One region of the Streptomyces sp. NPDC018693 genome, then DNA from elsewhere that is predicted to be linked to it. Evidence: predicted binding sites of a transcription regulator. Region 1 holds the regulator's gene; the other holds the start of a gene.
The links. Region 1 encodes HspR, which represses chaperone genes until heat shock. Its sites were predicted from a motif close to TTGAGNNNNNNNNNCTCAA; they were not measured.
Positions count from the first base shown of each region.

Region 2: a site for HspR is predicted at 1,908-1,926, ahead of lon (endopeptidase La). Genes of this name have one in related genera too.

Region 1 covers NZ_JBIRZZ010000002.1:678,962-682,365, forward strand. Annotated here, with positions in the region: gene dnaJ (molecular chaperone DnaJ) at 1-846, shown strand, start outside; gene ACH5AC_RS07515 (heat shock protein transcriptional repressor HspR) at 852-1,298, shown strand; gene ACH5AC_RS07520 (hypothetical protein) at 1,369-1,668, opposite strand; gene ACH5AC_RS07525 (TraM recognition domain-containing protein) at 1,683-1,874, shown strand; gene ACH5AC_RS07530 (sugar ABC transporter substrate-binding protein) at 1,996-3,099, shown strand; gene ACH5AC_RS07535 (hypothetical protein) at 3,102-3,404, opposite strand, start outside.
Region 2 covers NZ_JBIRZZ010000001.1:693,973-697,376, reverse strand. Annotated here, with positions in the region: gene lon (endopeptidase La) at 1-1,885, opposite strand, end outside; gene ACH5AC_RS03300 (GNAT family N-acetyltransferase) at 2,061-2,801, shown strand; gene ACH5AC_RS03295 (rhomboid-like protein) at 2,695-3,404, opposite strand, start outside.

The DNA of each region.
Region 1 (3,404 bases):
GGGGGCGGCTTCGGCGGCGGACTCGGTGACGTCTTCGGGGGCCTGTTCAACCGCGGCGGCGCCGCGGGCACCCGTACCCAGCCCAGGCGCGGCCAGGACATCGAGTCCGAGGTCACCCTGAGCTTCACGGAAGCCATCGAGGGCGCCACGGTCCCGCTGCGCATGTCCTCGCCCTCGCCCTGCAAGGCGTGCTCCGGCACCGGCGACAAGAACGGCACACCGCGCGTGTGCCCGACCTGCGTCGGCACCGGTCAGGTCGCGCGGGGCTCCGGCGGCGGCTTCTCGCTGACCGACCCGTGCCCCGACTGCAAGGGGCGCGGGCTGATCGCGGAGAACCCCTGCCCGGACTGCAAGGGCAGCGGCCGCGCCAGGTCGTCGCGCACCATGCAGGTCCGCATCCCCGCCGGGGTGACGGACGGGCAGCGCATCCGGCTGCGCGGCAAGGGAGCGCCCGGTGAGCGCGGCGGACCGGCCGGCGACCTCTACGTCGTCGTGCACGTCGGCGCCCACCCGGTGTTCGGCCGCAAGGGCGACAACCTCACGGTGACGGTGCCGGTGACGTTCGCCGAGGCGGCCCTCGGCGGCGACATCAGGGTGCCCACCCTGGGCGGCCCGTCCCTGACGCTGAAACTGCCGCCCGGCACGCCCAACGGCCGCACCATGCGCGCCCGCGGCAAGGGCGCGGTCCGCAAGGACGGCACCCGCGGCGACCTGCTGGTCACCGTCGAGGTGAGTGTTCCGAAGGACCTGTCGGGGAAGGCTCGTGACGCACTGGAGGCGTATCGCGAGGCGACCGCGGGCGAGGACCCGCGGGCTGAGCTGTTCGAGGCCGCGAAGGGAGCATGACGCAGATGGACGGCCGTCGACGTAACCCGTATGAACTGACCGAGGAGACCCCGGTCTACGTCATCTCGGTGGCGGCCCAGCTCTCCGGACTGCACCCGCAGACGCTGCGCCAGTACGACCGCCTGGGCCTGGTCTCCCCGGACCGCACCGCGGGCCGGGGCCGGCGCTACTCCGCCCGCGACATCGAGCTGCTCCGCCAGGTGCAGGCGCTGTCGCAGGACGAGGGCATCAACCTGGCCGGCATCAAGCGGATCATCGAACTGGAGAACCAGGTCGCCGCCCTCCAGTCCCGCGTCGCGGAGCTGGAGGCGGCGCTGGACGGCGCGGCGGCGGCCATGCAGCAGCGTGAGGCGGCGGTGCACGCCTCCTACCGCCGCGACCTGGTGCCGTACCAGGAGATGCAGCAGACCAGCGCGCTGGTGGTGTGGCGGCCGAAGAAGGCCAAGGAATAGCGAGGAACAGCGGACGGCTCGGTGAGGGGCCCGGAGTGTCGACTTTCGACTCCGGGCCCCTCACCGTTTTCTACTCCGGCTGCTCGGTGGTGCCGTCCGGGTGGACCAGGCCGTAGCTCGGTGAGGGGCCCGGAGTGTCGGAGAAGACGTGCACCTGGTCGTCGAGAGCGGGGGCGGTGGGTTCGGTCATCCGGTCCTCGTGTGGTCCGTACGGCAGGGGATCCGTGCTCCGGCGCGCTCGTATCCCAGGCGCTCTTGGGGCGATGCCCCCCGGCTGGGCCGGCAGACGGTCGCGCAGGGAGCGCGCGGCGGTGCGGATCGTGGCCAGCCGGTCCTCGCTGCCGTCCTCGGCGGCGGCCGGCACCTTCAAGGACAGGACGCGGCATGGAGAAGCTGTGGTCCGCGGCGAACGTCCGCGTCTACGGCGGCGGGGTCTCCGACACCCGCTTCCTCGGCGACCTCAGCGAACCGGCCGGCGAGTACGAGCTGCGTGAGTACCAGACCAGCCGGGAGTCGGAGTCCGGCGGCTGGTCCGGCAACCGCACGGTCAACGAGTCCGTCCGCCGAGAAGTGTGATGTTGCCATCTCGTTAAGCGGTTTCGCTTGACGCCGGTACGTGCCGACGCGTTGTCTTTTCAGACACTGGGTCGGCCCTTTCGTACCCATGTCCGAACGCACCCCTGAAGTGAGCCCCTGAATGCGTCGAATAGCCCTCGCCGTGGTCGCCTCCACGATGACACTCTCGCTCGCCGGCTGCGGCATGCTGGGCGCGACGCAGGACGATGTGGACGCGGGCCCCACCAAGGGCAACGACATCAGCGTGGGCGTGCTGATGCCGGAGAAGACGAACACCCGCTACGAGGTGTTCGACTACCCCATCATCAAGGCGAAGGTGGCCGAGCTCACCGACAACAAGGCCAAGACGGTCTACGCCAACGGTGAGGCGGACCACGACAAGCAGGTCCAGCAGATGGAGAAGATGATCGCCGACAAGGTCGACGTCATCCTGCTCGACGCGGTCGACTCCAAGGCCATCGCGGACACGGTCCAGCAGGCCAAGGACGCCGGCATCCCGGTCATCGCCTACGACAGGCTCGCCGAGGGCCCGATCGACGCGTACGTCTCCTTCGACAACGAACTCGTCGGCGAGGTGCAGGGCCGCACCCTGATCGAGGGCATGGGCTCGCCCGACGCCTCCGACAAGATCGTCATGATCAACGGCTCGCCGACCGACCCGAACGCCGGCCAGTTCAAGCAGGGCGCGCTGTCGGAGCTCAACGGCCGGGTCACCATCGCGGCGAACTACGACACCGACGGCTGGAAGCCGGAACTCGCCGAGCAGGAGATGACCGAGGCGATCGGCAAGATCGGCGCGGACAACATCAAGGGTGTCTACTCCGCCAACGACGCCATGGCCGGCGGCATCATCAAGGCCCTGGAGGCCGCGGGCGTGGACGAGCTGCCGCCCATCACCGGGCAGGACGCCGAACTCGCCGCCGTGCAGCGGATCGTCTCCGGCGAGCAGTACATGAGCGTGTACAAGTCCTATCCGCTGGAGGCCGAGGCGGCGGCAGAGATGGCCGTCGCCAAGGTCCAGGGCCGCGACATCCAGTTCGACGCCCTCACCCGCGACAAGGTCGACAGCCCCACCCACAAGAAGATCCCGGCCCAGCTGGTGACGGTGGTCGCGCTGACGAAGAGCAACATCAAGGACACCGTCATCGCCGACGGCATCTACAAGGTGTCCGACATCTGCACCGCCAAGTACAAGGCGGCCTGCCAGGCGCTGAAGCTGTCGTAGGGTCACCCGTCCCGCTCGGTCACCGGCTTCATGGGGAGGACCACGCCGTTCGGCGCGTGGTCGACGACCTCGCTGCTCATGAAGCCGGCCGGATCGCGGTCCCCGAACACCCGCAGACCGGTGACGTCGGCGTCGCGCGGGATGTCGTACCACAGCTCGACCTCGATCAGCGCGTGCCCGCCGATCTGCACCTCCTCGTGCTGGCGCCGTACGGCCATCGCGAAGCTGTCGGGCTGCCCGCGCCGCCCGCTCACGCCCTCCAGCCGCTGCTTTCCCGCCACATAGGTGTGGAAGTTCGGATCCGG
Region 2 (3,404 bases), on a different contig from region 1:
CGACGAACAGCACGTCACCGCCGGCGCCGGTCACCGCGAGGCCGGTGGCGACGCCCGGGACGGCCGTACGGCGCTCAGCCGGGTCCTGGGCCGACTCGGGTACGTGGTGCGGCCGCCCGATCAGGCCGCGCAGGTCGCCCTCGCCGATGGTGAACGGCAGTTCCCGCTCGCCCAGTTCGTGCTGTGCGGCGACCTTGCGGAGCAGGCGTGCGACGGACCGCTCCAGGTTGCGGACGCCGGCCTCGCGGGTGTACTCGCCGGCGAGCTTGCGCAGGGCGCTCTCGTCCAGGGCGACCTCGTCCTTGTCCAGGCCGGCCCGCTCCAGCTGGCGCGGGAGAAGGTGGTCCCGGGCGATGACGACCTTCTCGTCCTCGGTGTAGCCGTCCAGCCGGACCAGCTCCATCCGGTCGAGCAGCGCCTCCGGGATGGCTTCGAGGACGTTGGCCGTCGCGAGGAACACGACGTCGCTCAGGTCCAGTTCGACCTCCAGGTAGTGGTCCCGGAAGGTGTGGTTCTGGGCCGGGTCCAGGACCTCCAGCAGGGCGGCCGCCGGGTCGCCCCGGAAGTCGGAGCCGACCTTGTCGATCTCGTCGAGCAGTACCACCGGGTTCATCGACCCGGCTTCCTTGATGGCCCGTACGATCCGGCCGGGCAGCGCGCCGACGTACGTACGGCGGTGGCCGCGGACCTCGGCCTCGTCCCGCACACCGCCGAGGGCGACGCGGACGAACGTGCGGCCCATGGCATGGGCGACGCTCTCGCCCAGGCTGGTCTTCCCGACCCCTGGCGGACCGACCAGGGCGAGTACGGCCCCGCCGCGCCGTCCGCCGACGACTCCGAGACCCCGGTCCGTACGGCGCTTGCGCACCGCCAGGTACTCGGTGATCCGCTCCTTCACGTCCTCCAGGCCGGCGTGCTCGGCGTCGAGGATCGCCTTGGCGCCCTGGATGTCGTAGGCGTCTTCGGTTCGCTCGTTCCACGGCAGTTCGAGGACGGTGTCGAGCCAGGTCCGGATCCAGGATCCCTCGGGCGACTGGTCGCTCGCCCGCTCCAGCTTGTCGACCTCCTTGAGGGCGGCCTCGCGGACCTTCTCCGGCAGGTCGGCGGCCTCGACGCGGGCGCGGTAGTCGTCGGACTCCTCGCCGTCCTTCTCGCCGTTGAGTTCGCGCAGTTCCTTGCGGACGGCCTCCAACTGCCGACGGAGCAGGAATTCCCGCTGCTGCTTGTCGACGCCCTCCTGGACGTCCTTGGCGATGGTCTCGGCGACGTCCTGCTCGGCGAGGTGGTCGCGCAGATGCTGGGTGGCGAGCTTGAGGCGGGCGACGGGGTCGGCGGTCTCCAGCAGTTCCACCTTCTGGTCGGTGGTCAGGAAGGGCGAGTAGCCGGAGTTGTCGGCGAGGGCGGAGACGTCGTCGATGGCCTGGACGCGGTCGACGACCTGCCAGGCGCCGCGCTTGCGCAGCCAGGCGGTGGCGAGGGCCTTGTACTCCTTGACCAGTTCGGTGACGTGCCCGGGGAGCGGCTCCGGAGTCGTCTCGTCGATCCGCGTCCCCTCGACCCACAGCGCCGCGCCCGGTCCGGTGGTGCCCGCGCCGATCTTCACGCGGCCCCTGCCGCGGATCAGGGCGCCCGGGTCACCGTCGGCCAGCCGGCCGACCTGCTCGACGGTGCCGAGCACGCCGGTGCCCGGGTAGGTGCCGTCGATGCGCGGGACCAGCAGGACCTTCGGCTTTCCGGGTTCGGTCCGGGCGGCGGCCTGGGCCGCCTCCACCGCGGCGCGTACGTCGGCGTCGCTCAGGTCCAGCGGAACCACCATCCCCGGCAGTACGACCTCGTCGTCGAGCGGCAGCACAGGCAGGGTGAGCGGTGAGGACGTCGAAGCCATGATCTCCCCTTCGGCAGTCAAGTTGAGCTATGCCGACTCAATGCATGTGAGCCGCGGAATGTTCCCAGTCCCCTGTTCGCCGTGAGCGATCAAGGCTGTGAAGGGGGGCAACTGAGCACATATGGTCGGCTGAGTAACAGGCACACAGCCGATTGGGTCATTACCGAGGTGGGGCATGGACGGAACCGTACGGGCATGGGTGGACGGCTGGGTCGTGTCGCGCGGTGCCGCACCGCCGGTGCCCGAGCCCTGGGGAGTGACCATCGACGTCGGACAGGCCGGGCATGTCACCCGCCATGTCCTCGGCGCGGTGAACGACGACGTCGACGAGGCGACCGTACGGAAGGTCGCGGGCGCGGTGACCGGATCGGGCGTCTGGCTCAAGGTCTTCCGGCACCCGGCGGTGGTCTCCCGCTGGCTGGGCCCCGACTGGTGGATCGACCCGGAACCGGGCTACCTGATGACCCTCCCCCTGCCCCCGGCCGCCGCCCCGCCCCCGCCCCCGCCCGGCTACCGCCCGCGCACCTGGACCCGGGGCGGCGTCACCCGGGTCCTCGTCGCCGCCGAGGACGGCTCCCTCGCCGCACGCGGCCAGGTCGCCACGACCGGCGCCACGGCGGTCGTCGACCAGATCGAGACGACACCGGCCCACCGTCGCCGCGGCCTCGCCCACTTCGTGATGCGCACCCTCCAGACAACGGCCGCCGGACAGGGCGCGGAGCGCTGTGTCCTGGGCGGCACACCGGCGGGCCGCGCCCTGTACGAGTCCCTGGGCTGGACGGTGACGGCACCGCTGACGAGCGCGAAGTTCACCGGGGCGCCCGAAGGCCGACTCCCGGACGCCGCAGCGTCCGCCAGGTCGCCACGCCGATCGCCAGGGCGATCAGGTGACCCCAGTTGGTCAGCGGGTCGGTGAGGGCGAGCAGGTCCTGGATCAGCAGCGCGGTGCACGCGGCGAGCAGGGGCCGGCCCAGCCAGGGGCGCAGGAGGCCGGTCAGCGCGCCGGCGCATGCGGCGACGCCGTAGCTGACGCCGTAGTCGAGGCGGTGCAGGGAGCTGTCGGGGAGGTGGCCGACGAGGACGGCGAGGCCGACCGGGATCTGGGTGGCGAGGGTGGCCAGCGTGTGGCCGAGGAGGAAGACGCCGGCCGTGCGCAGGGCGCCCACGCGGCGCTCCAGCGCGGTCAGGACGACGAGGAAGGCGAGCGTGAACGGCGAGGCGAGACCCCCGGACACCCACAGGGCGCTGGCCACCAGGACCAGCACCGGCGTCCGGAGCAGGTGGGCCACGTCCGTGCTGGAGCCCTGGTGCAGGGCCGCGACCAGGGCGGGGTCGGCGTGGTCGGCGACGTAGGACGTGACGGCGAGGACGGCGGTGTAGCCGAGGGTGAAGGGGACGGGTATCCGGCGCCACAGCGGGCGGCGGGGTTCGGGGGCGGGCTCCGGCGGCGGCGCGGGTGCCGGTGTGCGCTGCCGTGGCACGCCGTTCAACAGCGTGGTCACGTCCTCGCTCGACGGCG